DNA from 2 places in the Stenotrophomonas sp. YJH_SMC_105-26 genome. Region 2 is predicted to be linked to the other one. Evidence: riboswitches for the same ligand, from Rfam matches in the RefSeq annotation. Region 2 holds a riboswitch; the other holds the start of a gene.
The links. A riboswitch is a leader RNA that binds a small molecule or an ion and turns the genes downstream of it on or off. The one in region 2 is predicted to bind thiamine pyrophosphate.

Region 1 (6,440 bases), on a different contig from region 2:
AAGGACCGCCACGCGCTGGAAAGCGCCGCAGCGGCCCTGACCAGGGAGGCGCATGCCGCCGGCCTGCAGCGCATCGACGCGGTGGTGCCCAGCCCGAACGGTGAGCGCCTGTTCGCCGTGCAGGGCACGGTCGGTGACCCGGCGGCCAGCCGCGTTGCGGTGGAAACCCGCACCGCCAGCGAGCAGAGCATGGCGCTCAGCAGCGGCGCGGTGCAGGGCGCGCCGAACGTGCTGCACCAGCAGCAGGACGCGCAGCAGGAACAGACCCGCCAGGCGCAGAAGGCCATGGGCGTCTGAGCCCGCAGCGCCTTGCAGACCGGGAGGGGCCGCGCCATGCGCGGCCCTTTCCCTTTCTGCCAGCTGAGCGGTAAAAGCCACTTTCAGCCTTGCTTCATGCCGCCTGCCGCTAGATGAATGCGCAAGCCGCCCGGTAGGCCAGGCAATGTTCCGGCAATGTCGGAACGCCAGCGTGGTCTCCACGGCAGCCGGGGCGCCCCGCGCCCTCCCTGCCCAGCGTGGCATGCACCTCACAGGAGAACCGAACATGCTCAGTACTTCCACACTCAGCTTCCGTGGCCTGGCGATGGCCCTGGCACTGGTTGCCGGTGTCGCCGTGGTCAGCGATGCCAGCGCGATGTCGAGGAAGGACAAGCGCACCCTGGTCGGCGCCGTGGTCGGTGGCGTGGCCGGCAACCTGCTGTCCAACGGCGACCCTGCGGCCACCGTCGGCGGTGCCGTGGCCGGCGGCGCGATCGGCAACCTGACCACCTCCGACCGCCGCGACCGCCGTTACTACGACAATCGCCGTTACGACGACCGCTACGATCGCCGTTACGACCGTGGCTACTACCGCAGTGGCTACTACGACCGTGGCGATGACCGCCGCTGGCAGCGTGAGCGCTACTACGACAACCGCTACTACCACGACCGCGGCCGCCATCGCGGCTGGTAAGCAGCGCCGACATACCGATGACGCGGAGACGGGCGGGTCGATGACCCGCCCGTTTGCGTTGGCCACGCGTATGGCGTTGAATGCGCAGCCTTGGATGTGACTTTCCCGATCGGACTGTGGCATGACGTCTTCCTCCCACCGCGTGCAGGGCCTCAACAACGACGAGGTCGCTGCCGACTGGCCACCGATCAGCGCGGCGGACATCGCGTGGCTGAGTACGCGTTACCCGCAGCTGGGCGGGCACAGCCAACCGCGCTGGCACAGCCCGCGGCCGCTGTCTGCCGCCGCCATCGTCGACGGCACGCGCGGCGCGGTGTTCATCAAGCGCCACCACCACAGCGTGCGCAGCGCGGCCTGTCTGGAAGAAGAACACCACTTCATCGCCCATCTCGCCGCCGCCGGCGTGCCAGTGGTGCAGGTGCTGCCGGCCACCGATGGCCACACTGCGGTCGAACACGGCGAATGGACGTTTGAACTGCACGATGTCGGCGTGGGCGACGACCTGTATCGCGACGCGGTGTCGTGGTCGCTGTTGACCGATGTCGCGCAGGCCCGCGAAGCAGGGCGCACGCTCGCACAGCTGCACCGTGCCGCCGCCAGCTACCACGCGCCCCAGCGCAGCACCCATCTGCTGGTGGCGCGCGACGACCTGATCCGTGCCGACGATCCGATCGCCGCCATCAAGGCAGGACTGGATGAACGTCCCGGGCTGGCACGCTATCTCGCGCGCATTCCATGGGAAGCACAGCTGCAGCGCGACGTGCTGCCGTGGCACGCCGGCCTGGCCGAGCGCCTGCGCGCCGAGCCCCGGCTGTGGGCGCACAACGACTGGCATGTCTCCAACCTGCTGTGGCGCAACGGCGAGGTCAGCACCGTGCTGGATTTCGGCCTGGCGTCGCCCACCAGCGCGCTGTTCGACCTCGCCACCGCGATCGAGCGCAACGCAGTGGCGTGGCTGGAACTGGAGCGCGGCATGGAGGCAGTGCGCATCGATATCGCGCTGGCCCTGCTCGACGGCTACCGCGAGGTGCTGCCGTTGTCGGCGGCACGCGTGCACCTGCTGGCCGACCTGCTGCCAATGGTCCATTTCGACTTCGCACTGTCCGAAGTGGAGTACTTCGAAGGTGTCACCCGCTCAACCGCGAATGCCGACGTGGCCTGGCAGCCCTTCATGCTGGGCCATCCGGCGTGGTTCCACAGCGCGCCGGGGCGGGCACTGCTGCAGGCCCTGCACGCCGTCGCGTGATCCGGTTGACGCAGCGTTGCGGTCAGATCCCTTTCCGCAGGAAAGGGATCTGACCCCGGCTGGCGCTCGCAAATCCGTACCATTTGTAGTGAAATGGTCACCTGAAGCGGGGGTGCCTGGATCTGCCAGGCTGAGAGAGTCCCTTGGAACCTGATCCGGTTTGCACCGGCGTAGGGAGCTTTGAGCCGCAGCCACACCCCCATCATGGGCCGGTGCACCTGCGCGCCGTCGCTTCGTCTCCCTTGTTGTCCGAAGACGAACCGAATGAACCGCTGCCTGCGCCCCACCCTGCTCTCACTCGCCCTCTGCGCCGCGCTGCCGCTGCATGCCAGCGAGGCCGAGGCCACCACCGATGCGGCTGCCACTGGTGCCGAACGCTCGCCGACCGAACTGGCGGCGGTGCGCGTGGAGGCCGGCAAGCCGAAGGCCGATACCTCGCGCGTGAATGCCTTCGGCGGCGGTTCGTGGAAGGACACGCCGGCTTCGGTGAACGTGCTCGAGCGCGACTATCTCGAACGTCGCCAGGTACGTTCGCTGTCCGAGCTGGCCAGCAACGATGCCTCGCTGGGTGATGCGTATGCACCTGTGGGCTACTACCAGAACATCGCCATCCGCGGCTTCGCGCTGGACGCCGCCACCGGCTACCGCTTCAACGGGCTGTCCATCGCCGGCGAGCAACGCTTGGCGCTGGAGAACGTGCAGTCGGTCGAGATCCTCAAGGGTGAAGCCGGCCTGGCGGCAGGGGTGATGGCGCCGGGCGGGATCATCAACTACATCGGCAAGCGCCCGGCTGAAGTACGCACCGCCACGCTCGGCACCGATTCGGAAGGCTCACGCTACGTCGCCGTCGATGTCGGCCACTGGATCACCCCGCGTTTCGGCCTGCGCCTGAATGCCGCATGGGACTCCAGCAATTCCTACGTCGCGCACGCCGATGGCCGCCGCAACTTCTACTCGCTGGCCGCCGACTGGCTGATCGGCGAGCGCGGCAAGCTGGAAGTGGATGCCAACTACCAGACCAGCTCGCAGCGCTCGGTGTCCGGCTACCAGCTGCTGGGCGCGCGTGACCTGCCGCGCGGTGTCGACCGCGAGCACCTGCTCGGCTACCAGCCGTGGCAGCGCCCGGTGGATATCGCCAGCACCAACATCACCGCGCTGCATACCTACGACTTCAACGATGCCTGGCAGTCGCGCGTCTCGGTCGGCCACAGCCGCTCGGTGATCGATGACAACGTCGCCTTCGCCTACGGCTGCTACTACGCCGTGCAGTGCGCCGATGGCAGCGTGCCAGGCAACTACTTCGCGCCCAACGGCGACTACGATGTCTACGACTACCGCAGCCCGGACGACACCCGCCGCAACCAGCAGGCCCGTGCCGAGCTGCGTGGCCGCTTCGAGACCGGCAGCGTCGGCCATCAGCTGACCCTCGGTGCCGACTACTTCCGCCGCACCGTGGACAAGCGCCCGAGCGTCAACGAGTACGTCGGCACCAGCAACATCCACGACCCGCAGGTGCCCGTGTTCGAGCCGTCGCCGAAGATGCCCGGCCCCTCCGCACGACGCCTGGACAGCCGCCAGACCGCGTTCTTCGCGCTGGACCGGATGAGCTTTGGCGATGACTGGCAGTGGTTGGCCGGTGGCCGCTTCGTGCGCCTGGACGAGCGTGCCTACGACAAGCGTGGCGTTCCGCAGCGGCACAGCCGCCTGTCGCGCTTCCTGCCGCAGACCGCCGTGGTGTGGAAGGCCACCGACCAGCTCAACGCCTATGCCAGCTATGTGCGCGGCACTTCGCTGGGCCAGGAAGCGCCGTTCTGGACCAGCAATGCCGACACTTTCCTGCCGTCGGTGCAGTCGCGCCAGCTGGAAGTAGGCGTGAAGTACGTGCCGGTCGAGGCGCTGACCCTGGGCGCAGCCGTGTTCCGCATCTCGCAGCCGTACCAGTACGCCAGGCCCGACAGCAGCGACGTCGGCTACACCTTCGTCGAGGAAGGCACGCAGACCCACACCGGCCTGGAGCTGACCGCCAACGGCCAGCTGACCGACGCACTGCAGATCGTGGCCAGCGCCAGCATGCTGCAGGCCCGGGCGCGCGACACCGGCACGCCGGCCTATGAGGGCCATCAGCTGGTGAACGTGCCGAAGGTGCGCGCCAGCGTGCACGTGGCCTACGCGTTGCCGTTCGTGCAGGGCCTGGATGTGACCGGCGGCTGGCGCTATGCCGGTGCCAACGTGGCCCGCGCCGACGGCGGCGTACGCGCACCGGACTACTCGGTGTTCGATGCCGGCCTGCGCTTCCAGCATCGCCTGCACGAACGCGCGGTGACCTGGAACCTGTCGGTGGACAACGTATTCAACCGCTTCTACTGGCGCGATACCGGCAGCAGCGGCGGTGACTACTACCTGTTCCCCGGTGCACCGCGACAGGCCCGCCTGTCGGTGACGTTCGCGCTGTGAGCGGCGTGATGCTCGAGTGGACCGCCGCGCTGTGCAGCATCCTCGGCGTCTGGCTGATGGCCCGGCGCCGGCTGGCAGCGTGGCCGGTGGGCCTGCTGTCGGTGGCGCTGTATGGGCTGGTGTTCGCCGAGGCCAAGCTGTACTCGGACACCCTGCTGCAGGTCGCCTTCGGTGGCTTCCTGGTCTACGGCTGGCTCAACTGGCGGCAGCACGCCGCCGATGAGGGCAGCATCCGCATCGTGCCACTGGCACGCGGCACGCTGCTGCGCGACCTGGCCTTCGGCCTGTGCGGTGGCGTGGCGCTGGGTGCGGCCATGCACACCTTCACCGATGCCGCGCTGCCCTGGCTGGACGCGATGCTGACCGCGCTGAGCCTGGTCGGCCAGTGGTGGCAGGCACGCCGCCACGTGGCCTGCTGGTGGGTGTGGATCGCGGTGGACGTGGTCTATGTGGGTGCGTACCTGTTCAAGTCGCTGCACGTGACCGCGGCACTGTACGTGTTCTTCCTCGGCCTGGCCGTGTTCGGCCTGCGCGCATGGAGCGCCGCCGCGCGCGAGCCACAGGTGGCAACGCAATAGAGCCACGCCATGCGTGGCGGGCTACCGGTAGTCGCCAACCTGGGTTGCCGCGCGCCTGCCGACCAAGGTCGGCATCTACCCACCACATCCACGCATGGCGTGGATCTACTTCGGCTCCAGCAGCAGGCCCAGGCGCAGCGGCTGGCGCATGTCGGCCGGCGGTGCCGCCTGCAACGGCGCGGCCTGCAGCGTCGCGCGCAGGTCGGCGTCGACCTGGGCATCGCCCAGGCTGTCGAATTCCAGTTTCGAAATACGGCCATCCGCCGCGATCCACACGCTCACCGGTAGCGGCGTCGGCGTGTCAGCGTGTGCCTGCAGCCATTCCAGCACGCGCTGTGCCTGCGGATCGTGCTCCTGCTGCAGGCGCTGCTGCAGCTGGCCTCCCACGGAGGCGGCGTAGGCCATCCAGTGCGCAGGGGCTTCCTGTGCGGACACTGCGGCACTCCCCAGTGCCAACGCGCCGAATACTGCAGCCAGAGGCCGCCACCAGCGGCGCATGCCGGTCCTGTTCCCTGCCATGGCCATCACCTGCCTCCTGCGCTCCCATCCAGCGCGCCATGGTCGGCGCCCTAGATGACAGGCAGATGGCGGGCCATGATGGCGCCGCGCGTCGAGCTTGCCCGATTGCGAGGGATTGCCTTCGATCAGTCCAGGCAGGCCTTCAGATCATCACGTGTCCAGCCGGTGAGACCTGCACCCTTCCAGTAGCGTGCAGACGTACCAGCCGGGACAGAGGCAAGCTCGACAATGGCAATCACCCCATGGTTCACAGGGTTGTCGATGACAATGCGCTGCCCGGATTCAGTGGGCAGCACGCGCACGACCTTATTGCGTTGTGTCCACGTCTGGGACAGGCAGACGGTGACCTGCTGTACCGATTTCGAAGAAGCAAATGACTCGGGTGCTTGTTCAAGCAGACCAGGTGCTGTCGAGCAGCCGGCGATGCCCATGAACAATGCCGCCAGGAATGGGGCTCTCAAGACAGACATACGTCCTCCAGATGCATACGCGTGCGTTGATCACTCGCCCAGGTCGGCCAGCACCTTGCGCGAGGGCGCGAAGAAGGTCACGCCGGTGGTGGCGGTGGAGAAGTCGAGGATGCGGTCGTGCAGCGGTGCAGGATTACCGATGAACATGCGCTCGAGCATCTTCTCGATCACCCACAGGCGGCGCGTGTAGCCGATGAAGTAGGTGCCGTACTCGCCGCGGC
Region 2 (6,440 bases):
GCGCCTGCCGCCGCTCACGCGTGTACTCCTGGTCGAGCACGCGGTACAGCGACACCATCACCAGCACCATCAGCAGCGCGAATGGCAACGCCGCAATCGTGATCATGCCCTGCAGTGCATCCAGGCCACCGGCCAGCAGCAAGGCCGCTGCGATCAACGCCACCGCAATGCCCCAGGCCAGCTTGCGCTTCAACGGGGGATCGCCTGCTTCGTCAGTGGACATGCTGGCCAGCACCAGTACCGCCGAGTCGGCCGAGGTCACGAAGAAGATCATCAGCAGTACCAGTGCGATGCACGACAGCAGCAGCGGCAGCGGCATGCTGTCGAACAGCGTGAACAGCACGGTCTTGTAGCCATTGCCCAGCGCCTGCACCAGGTCGGCATGGCCGAAGATCTGTGCGCACAGCGCGGTGCCGCCGAATACGGCGAACCAGAAGAAGCCCAGCAGCGTCGGCGCGAGCACGACGCCGATCACGAACTCGCGCACGCTGCGGCCGCGCGAGATGCGTGCGATGAACGACCCCACGAACGGAGCCCAGGAAATCCACCAGGCCCAGTAGAAAATCGTCCAGTCGGCCACCCATGTGCTGCCGGAGAACGGTGACATGCGCAGGCTCATCGTCACCAGCTGGTTGAGGTAGGAGCCCAGCGTGGTGGTGAACGTATCGAAGATGAATCCGGTCGGCCCCAGCACCAGCAGGATGGCGGCCAGCAGGGCAGCCAACGCCAGGTTGAAATTGGACAGCCACTTCACACCTCGCTCCACGCCACTGGCGGTGGACGCCATGTACAGCACGAAGGCGATGGCGATGATGGTCATCTGCACCGGGACCGTAGCTTCCAGGCCGAACACGCGTTCCACGCCCGCGGCGATCTGGATGGTGCCGAAGCCCAGCGTAGTCGCGACACCGATCGCGGTGGCGACCACTGCAGCGATGTTGACCACCCTACCGATCCAGCCGCGATGGTGGCGGCCGATGATCGGCTGCAGCATGTCGCTGACCAGGCCGCGGCCGTTGCGGTTGAACTGGAACCAGGCCATTGCCAGCCCGATCAGCGCATAGATGGCCCACGGGTGCAGGCCCCAGTGGAAGAATGCATAGCGCATCGAGGCGCGTGCCGCATCCAGGCTCTGCGGAGCAAGCCCTTCCGGTGGCTTGCTGAAGTGCGAAATGGGCTCGGCGGCGCCCCAGAACACCAGGCCGATGCCCATGCCGGCGGCGAACAGCATCGACATCCAGCTGGCTCGCGAGAACTCGGGCTCGGCGTCTTCGCCACCGATGCGCAGGTTGCCGAAGCGACCGAAAGCCAGGTACATCAGGAACACCAGGGCCAGGAATACCACCAGCAGGTACAGCCAGCCGACGCTGCGGATGACTTCTGCCAGCATCGACTGCACCACGGCATTGAAGGGGCCTGGTGCAATACCGGCAAGCAGCACCAGCAGCAGAACCAGTGCGATGGAAACGCGAAACACCATGAAGGAGCTTCTCCGATCAAGGGATTGAGGGGAGCGAGCAGAGCTTGCAGCGAAGGACCGGCGGCATGCAGCGCGAACCGGGCAGGGGCCGCGTCGGCGGCGAAGGACGCATCGGTCGCTGGAGGGCGACGGACGTGCACGTTACTGAACGCGACGTCATGGTTCTGTTAACGAACAACGATCCGGATCAGATCCGCTTTCCACAGGAAAGCGGATCTGACCGCGGGGGCAACTCCCGGAGCGGGCGGTCTATGCTCTAATGCACGCCAAGAAGCGGGGGTACCGCGGCCATGTGGCCACGGTTGAGACAGTCCCTTGGAACCTGATCCGGCTCATACCGGCGTAGGGAAGCTTTGCAGTGCAGCCGTGCCCGGACACCGCCCAAGGACCGTCCGTGCGCGGTCGCAGTGCGCCGCCGCTTCGTCCCTGACCTTCCTGGACGATGCCCGATGAACGCACAGCTCTCCGCCCTGCAGCAACAGGCCCAGCAACTCTCCGAATCCGTGACCCGGCCCATTCCCGGCTCGCGCAAGATCCACGTACCCGGTTCGCGTCCGGATCTGCAGGTGCCGATGCGCGAGATCGCGTTGACCCGCACGCCGACGCTGTTCGGCGGCGAAGAGAATGCACCGGTCACGGTCTACGATACGTCGGGCCCGTACACCGATCCGGACGCGCGTATCGATCTGTCCGCGGGCCTGCCGGCGCTGCGTCGTGGCTGGGTGGAGGAGCGCGGCGATACCGAACAGCTCGACGGCCTGAGTTCGTCGTTCGGCCGCGATCGCGAGCACGACCCGAAGCTCGATGCTGTGCGCTTCCCCACACGCAGCCTGCCGCGCCGTGCACGTGCAGGCGCGAACGTCACCCAGATGCACTATGCGCGCCGCGGCATCATCACGCCGGAAATGGAATTCGTCGCCATCCGTGAAAACCAGCGGCTGGACGCGATCCGCGATGCCGGCCTGCTGCAGCAGCACCCGGGCGAGGCGTTCGGCGCCTCGATCCAGAAGATCATCACGCCGGAGTTCGTGCGCGATGAAATCGCCCGTGGCCGTGCGGTGCTGCCCAACAACATCAACCACCCGGAAAGCGAGCCGATGATCATCGGCCGCAACTTCCTGACCAAGATCAACGCCAACATCGGCAACAGCGCGGTGTCCTCGGGCATTGCCGAAGAGGTGGAGAAACTGGTGTGGGCGATCCGCTGGGGTGGTGACACCGTGATGGACCTGTCCACCGGCAAGCACATCCACGAAACCCGCGAGTGGATCATCCGCAACTCGCCGGTGGCGATCGGTACCGTGCCGATCTACCAGGCGCTGGAGAAGGTCGACGGCCGCGCCGAAGCGCTTACCTGGGAGATCTTCCGCGACACGCTGATCGAGCAGGCCGAGCAGGGCGTGGACTACTTCACCATCCACGCCGGCGTGCTGCTGCGCTACGTGCCGCTCACCGCCAAGCGCGTGACCGGCATCGTCAGCCGCGGTGGTTCGATCATGGCCAAGTGGTGCCTGGCGCACCACAGGGAGAATTTCCTCTACACGCACTTCGAAGACATCTGCGAGATCATGAAGGCCTATGACGTGACCTTCTCGCTGGGTGACGGCCTGCGCCCGGGCTGCATCGCCGATGCCAACGACGTGGCGCAGTTCGGTGAGCTGGAGACGCTGGGTGAGCTCACCAAGATCGCCTGGAAGCATGATGTGCAGACCATGATCGAAGGCCCCGGCCACGTGCCGATGCAGCTGATCAAGGAGAACATGGACAAGCAGCTGCGCGAATGCGGCGAAGCGCCGTTCTACACGCTGGGGCCGCTGACCACCGACATCGCGCCGGGCTACGACCACATCACCAGCGCGATCGGTGCGGCGATGATCGGTTGGTTCGGCACGGCGATGCTCTGCTACGTGACGCCGAAGGAGCACCTTGGCCTACCCAATCGCCAGGACGTGCGTGACGGCATCATGGCCTACCGCATCGCCGCGCATGCGGCCGACCTGGCCAAGGGCCATCCGGGCGCGCAGGTACGCGACAACGCACTGAGCAAGGCGCGCTTCGAGTTCCGCTGGGAAGACCAGTTTCACCTTGGCCTGGATCCGGAGAAGGCCAGGGAGTTCCATGACGAAACGCTGCCGAAGGATGCGCACAAGCTGTCGCACTTCTGCTCGATGTGCGGCCCGCACTTCTGTTCGATGAAGATCACCCAGGATGTGCGTGACTACGCCGAGGCCGGCATGAAGGAGAAGTCGGAGGAGTTCCGCGCCGCGGGTGCCGAGGTCTACCACCAGGGGTGATGCGCAGACGGTGGTGCCGGCCCGCGGCCGGCACTACCGCTCATCACGCCGCTCCCGGCTATCCTCCGCCCATCATCCCGCGGAAAGGACACCATGCCTGTTGCCATGACCACCCGTTGGCTGGCCATTGCCCGCCGGCATCCTTCGGCCTGGTTGCTGGGCGCGCAGCTGCTGGCGGTGCTGCTGTATCCCGCGCTGGATGACACCGCCGCCGGCCGCGCGGCACTGGGCATGTTCGGCATGGCGGTACTCGGCCTGGCGCTGTGGGTGGTCCAGCGCAGCCCGCTGGGCACCTGGCTGGCGCTGTTGCTGGCCATTCCCTCGGTGGTGTTCTCGTTGGCAGGCGCATTGCTCGAGCGCACCGCATTGCTGACCACCGCGCAGGTGCTGGAGAGCCTGCTGTACTTTTACACGGCTGGCGCCCTGATTGCCTACATGCTCCAGGACCACAAGGTCACCCGCGACGAACTGTTCGCCGCAGGCGCAACCTTCACCCTGCTGGCGTGGGCGTTCGCCTTCGCGTTCGCGGTGTGCCAGCAGTGGTATCCGGGCAGTTTCCACGGCACCGGCGGGCAGGCGCAGCGCAGTTGGATGGAGCTGCTTTATCTCAGCTTCAGCTTGCTGTCTGGAGTCGGCTTGAGTGATGTCGTGCCGCTTCATCCACAGGCACGAGCACTGGTCATGCTGGAGCAGTTTTCCGGCGTGATGTACGTGGCTTTGGTGGTTTCGCGGCTGGTCGGATTGACCATGCTGCGGCGCATGTGAAAATGAACGCCAGATAAAAATTTCGCGCCCAAGAGGGCGCGAATGATGTCGCGAATTATGTGAATGCGTCGGCGAGAGAGAGCCTGATGTCGACCACGCGATAGGCGAGGTAACTTGCATAGGCTAGTATTCGCGCGCTCGATTGTTTTTGCGGTATGCGCCGATGCTTTGTGCGGAGTCTGGCTTTTCGCTGTTCCCAGGACGGGACCGTAACGAAGGCAAACACTGCCCGGGACCTGTCTCTACTGTGTAGCAGAAAATGAACAGCAGCGAAATACAGCCACCCGTGTCCGATCGGATACGGATAGGAGAGTGCATCGTCACTCTGTCCTCGCGCGAAGTCGAGGTCGTCGGTGCGCGTCGTCCGCGCCGGCTGACGCCGAAGGCGCTGGGCGTGCTGCGCGTGCTGCTGCGGCAGCCGGGCCGTGTGGTCACCCGCGACGAGTTGTTCGCCGAGGTGTGGCCGGACACGCTGCCGACCAACGATGTGCTGACCCAGGCCGTTACCCAGCTGCGCAAGGCGTTCAGCAACGACGACGACAGCGGCCAGGCCTACATCGAGACCATTTCCAAGACCGGCTATCGGCTTCTGGTACCGGTACAGGCGCTGGACGATGCGGAGCCGTCGGCTGCGGGCTTGCCTGACGACGAAGGTGTGGACGTGCAGCCCGCACTCGCCGCCGCTGCGGTGCTGCCCGCGCGCGCGCAGGAATCGCGCCGCCGCTGGCGCCATGTCCGCCGCCGCGTGCTGCTGGCGCTGGGCGTGTTGATGCTGGCCACGCTGCTGGTGATGACCACGCTGCTGCTGCGCCGCGCACCGGCCAGCAGTTCGCCGGTGGAGGCCGCCGTGGAGAACGGCACGCGGGTGATCGGCAGCCCCCAGCGTCCCTATCGGTTGATCACCGCAACCAGCGGCTTTGAAACCTATCCCACGCTGTCACCGGATGGTTCGCTGGTGGCCTATGAAGGCGCCAACGAAGATGGCAACGGCGGTGGTGCGATCAAGGTACAGACCTCCGGCAACGCGCCGGCGCGCCAGTTGCTGGCGCCGCCGGCCGGTGCCGTCGATCGATTCCCGAACTGGTCGCCGGATGGTCGCGAAATTGCCTTCGCACGGTTCTCCGCCGACGGTGGCTGCCAGGTGCTGATCGCCAGCGCAACCGGTGGCGCCCTGCGCCAGGCCACGCGCTGCGATGGCACCGAGCTGCTCAGCTTCGACTGGACGCCCGATGGTCGCGGCCTGGTGTTCGGCAGCATGGTCGGGCGCTACGCGCACCGTGGCATCCGCGTGCTGGACCTGGGCAGTGGTCAGTGGCGCGCGCTGGCGTACAGCGTCGACCAGGACGACTTCGACTACGCACCGCGTTACTCGCCCGATGGGCAATGGCTGGTGTTCGTGCGCAATCCGCAGCTGGGCGATCTGTGGCGGGTGCCGGCCGCGGGCGGTACGCCCGAGCAGTTGACCAACGAGGCGGCAGAGCTGCGCGGATGGGCCTGGCTGGACGATGGCCGCACCATCGTGTTCGGTCGCCGCGTCGACAGCGAGGCGCGGCTCTATTATCTGGACGTCGAGCGGCACACGCTGCGCGATGCCGGCCTGGATGATGCGCAGTGGCCCGCCGTGTCGCGACGTGGCGGGATGCTGGCCTTCGTCCACCGGCGCGCGCAGTTCGGCGTGTTCAAGGTGCCGGTGCAGGGCAGCGGCGCGCCCGAACGCCTGTTTGCATCCAGTGGCCGCGATGGGCAGCCGATGGCAGCGCCGGATGGCCGCCAGCTGGTCTTCACCTCGGATCGCTCCGGCAGCTTCGCCCTGTGGTGGGCGGACATGCAGCGGCCGGATTCGCTGCGCCCCATTGAAGGGCTGCGGCCGGAAGCGCGGCAGGCACCGGACTGGTCGGCCG

Region 1: another riboswitch for thiamine pyrophosphate. It lies ahead of AC5P7F_RS12755 (TonB-dependent siderophore receptor); the one in region 2 lies ahead of thiC (phosphomethylpyrimidine synthase ThiC).

The regions. Positions count from the first base shown of each region.
Region 1 is NZ_JCAFSD010000004.1:253,479-259,918, reverse strand. Features, by position in the region: gene AC5P7F_RS12770 (XVIPCD domain-containing protein) at 1-297, shown strand, start outside; gene AC5P7F_RS12765 (glycine zipper 2TM domain-containing protein) at 545-952, shown strand; gene AC5P7F_RS12760 (phosphotransferase enzyme family protein) at 1,074-2,198, shown strand; TPP riboswitch at 2,297-2,392, shown strand; gene AC5P7F_RS12755 (TonB-dependent siderophore receptor) at 2,463-4,652, shown strand; gene pnuC (nicotinamide riboside transporter PnuC) at 4,661-5,230, shown strand; gene AC5P7F_RS12745 (hypothetical protein) at 5,336-5,755, opposite strand; gene AC5P7F_RS12740 (hypothetical protein) at 5,875-6,219, opposite strand; gene AC5P7F_RS12735 (Dyp-type peroxidase) at 6,250-6,440, opposite strand, start outside.
Region 2 is NZ_JCAFSD010000001.1:1,016,101-1,022,540, reverse strand. Features, by position in the region: gene AC5P7F_RS04710 (BCCT family transporter) at 1-1,480, opposite strand, end outside; TPP riboswitch at 1,746-1,847, shown strand; gene thiC (phosphomethylpyrimidine synthase ThiC) at 1,930-3,774, shown strand; gene AC5P7F_RS04700 (ion channel) at 3,868-4,539, shown strand; gene AC5P7F_RS04695 (winged helix-turn-helix domain-containing protein) at 4,799-6,440, shown strand, end outside.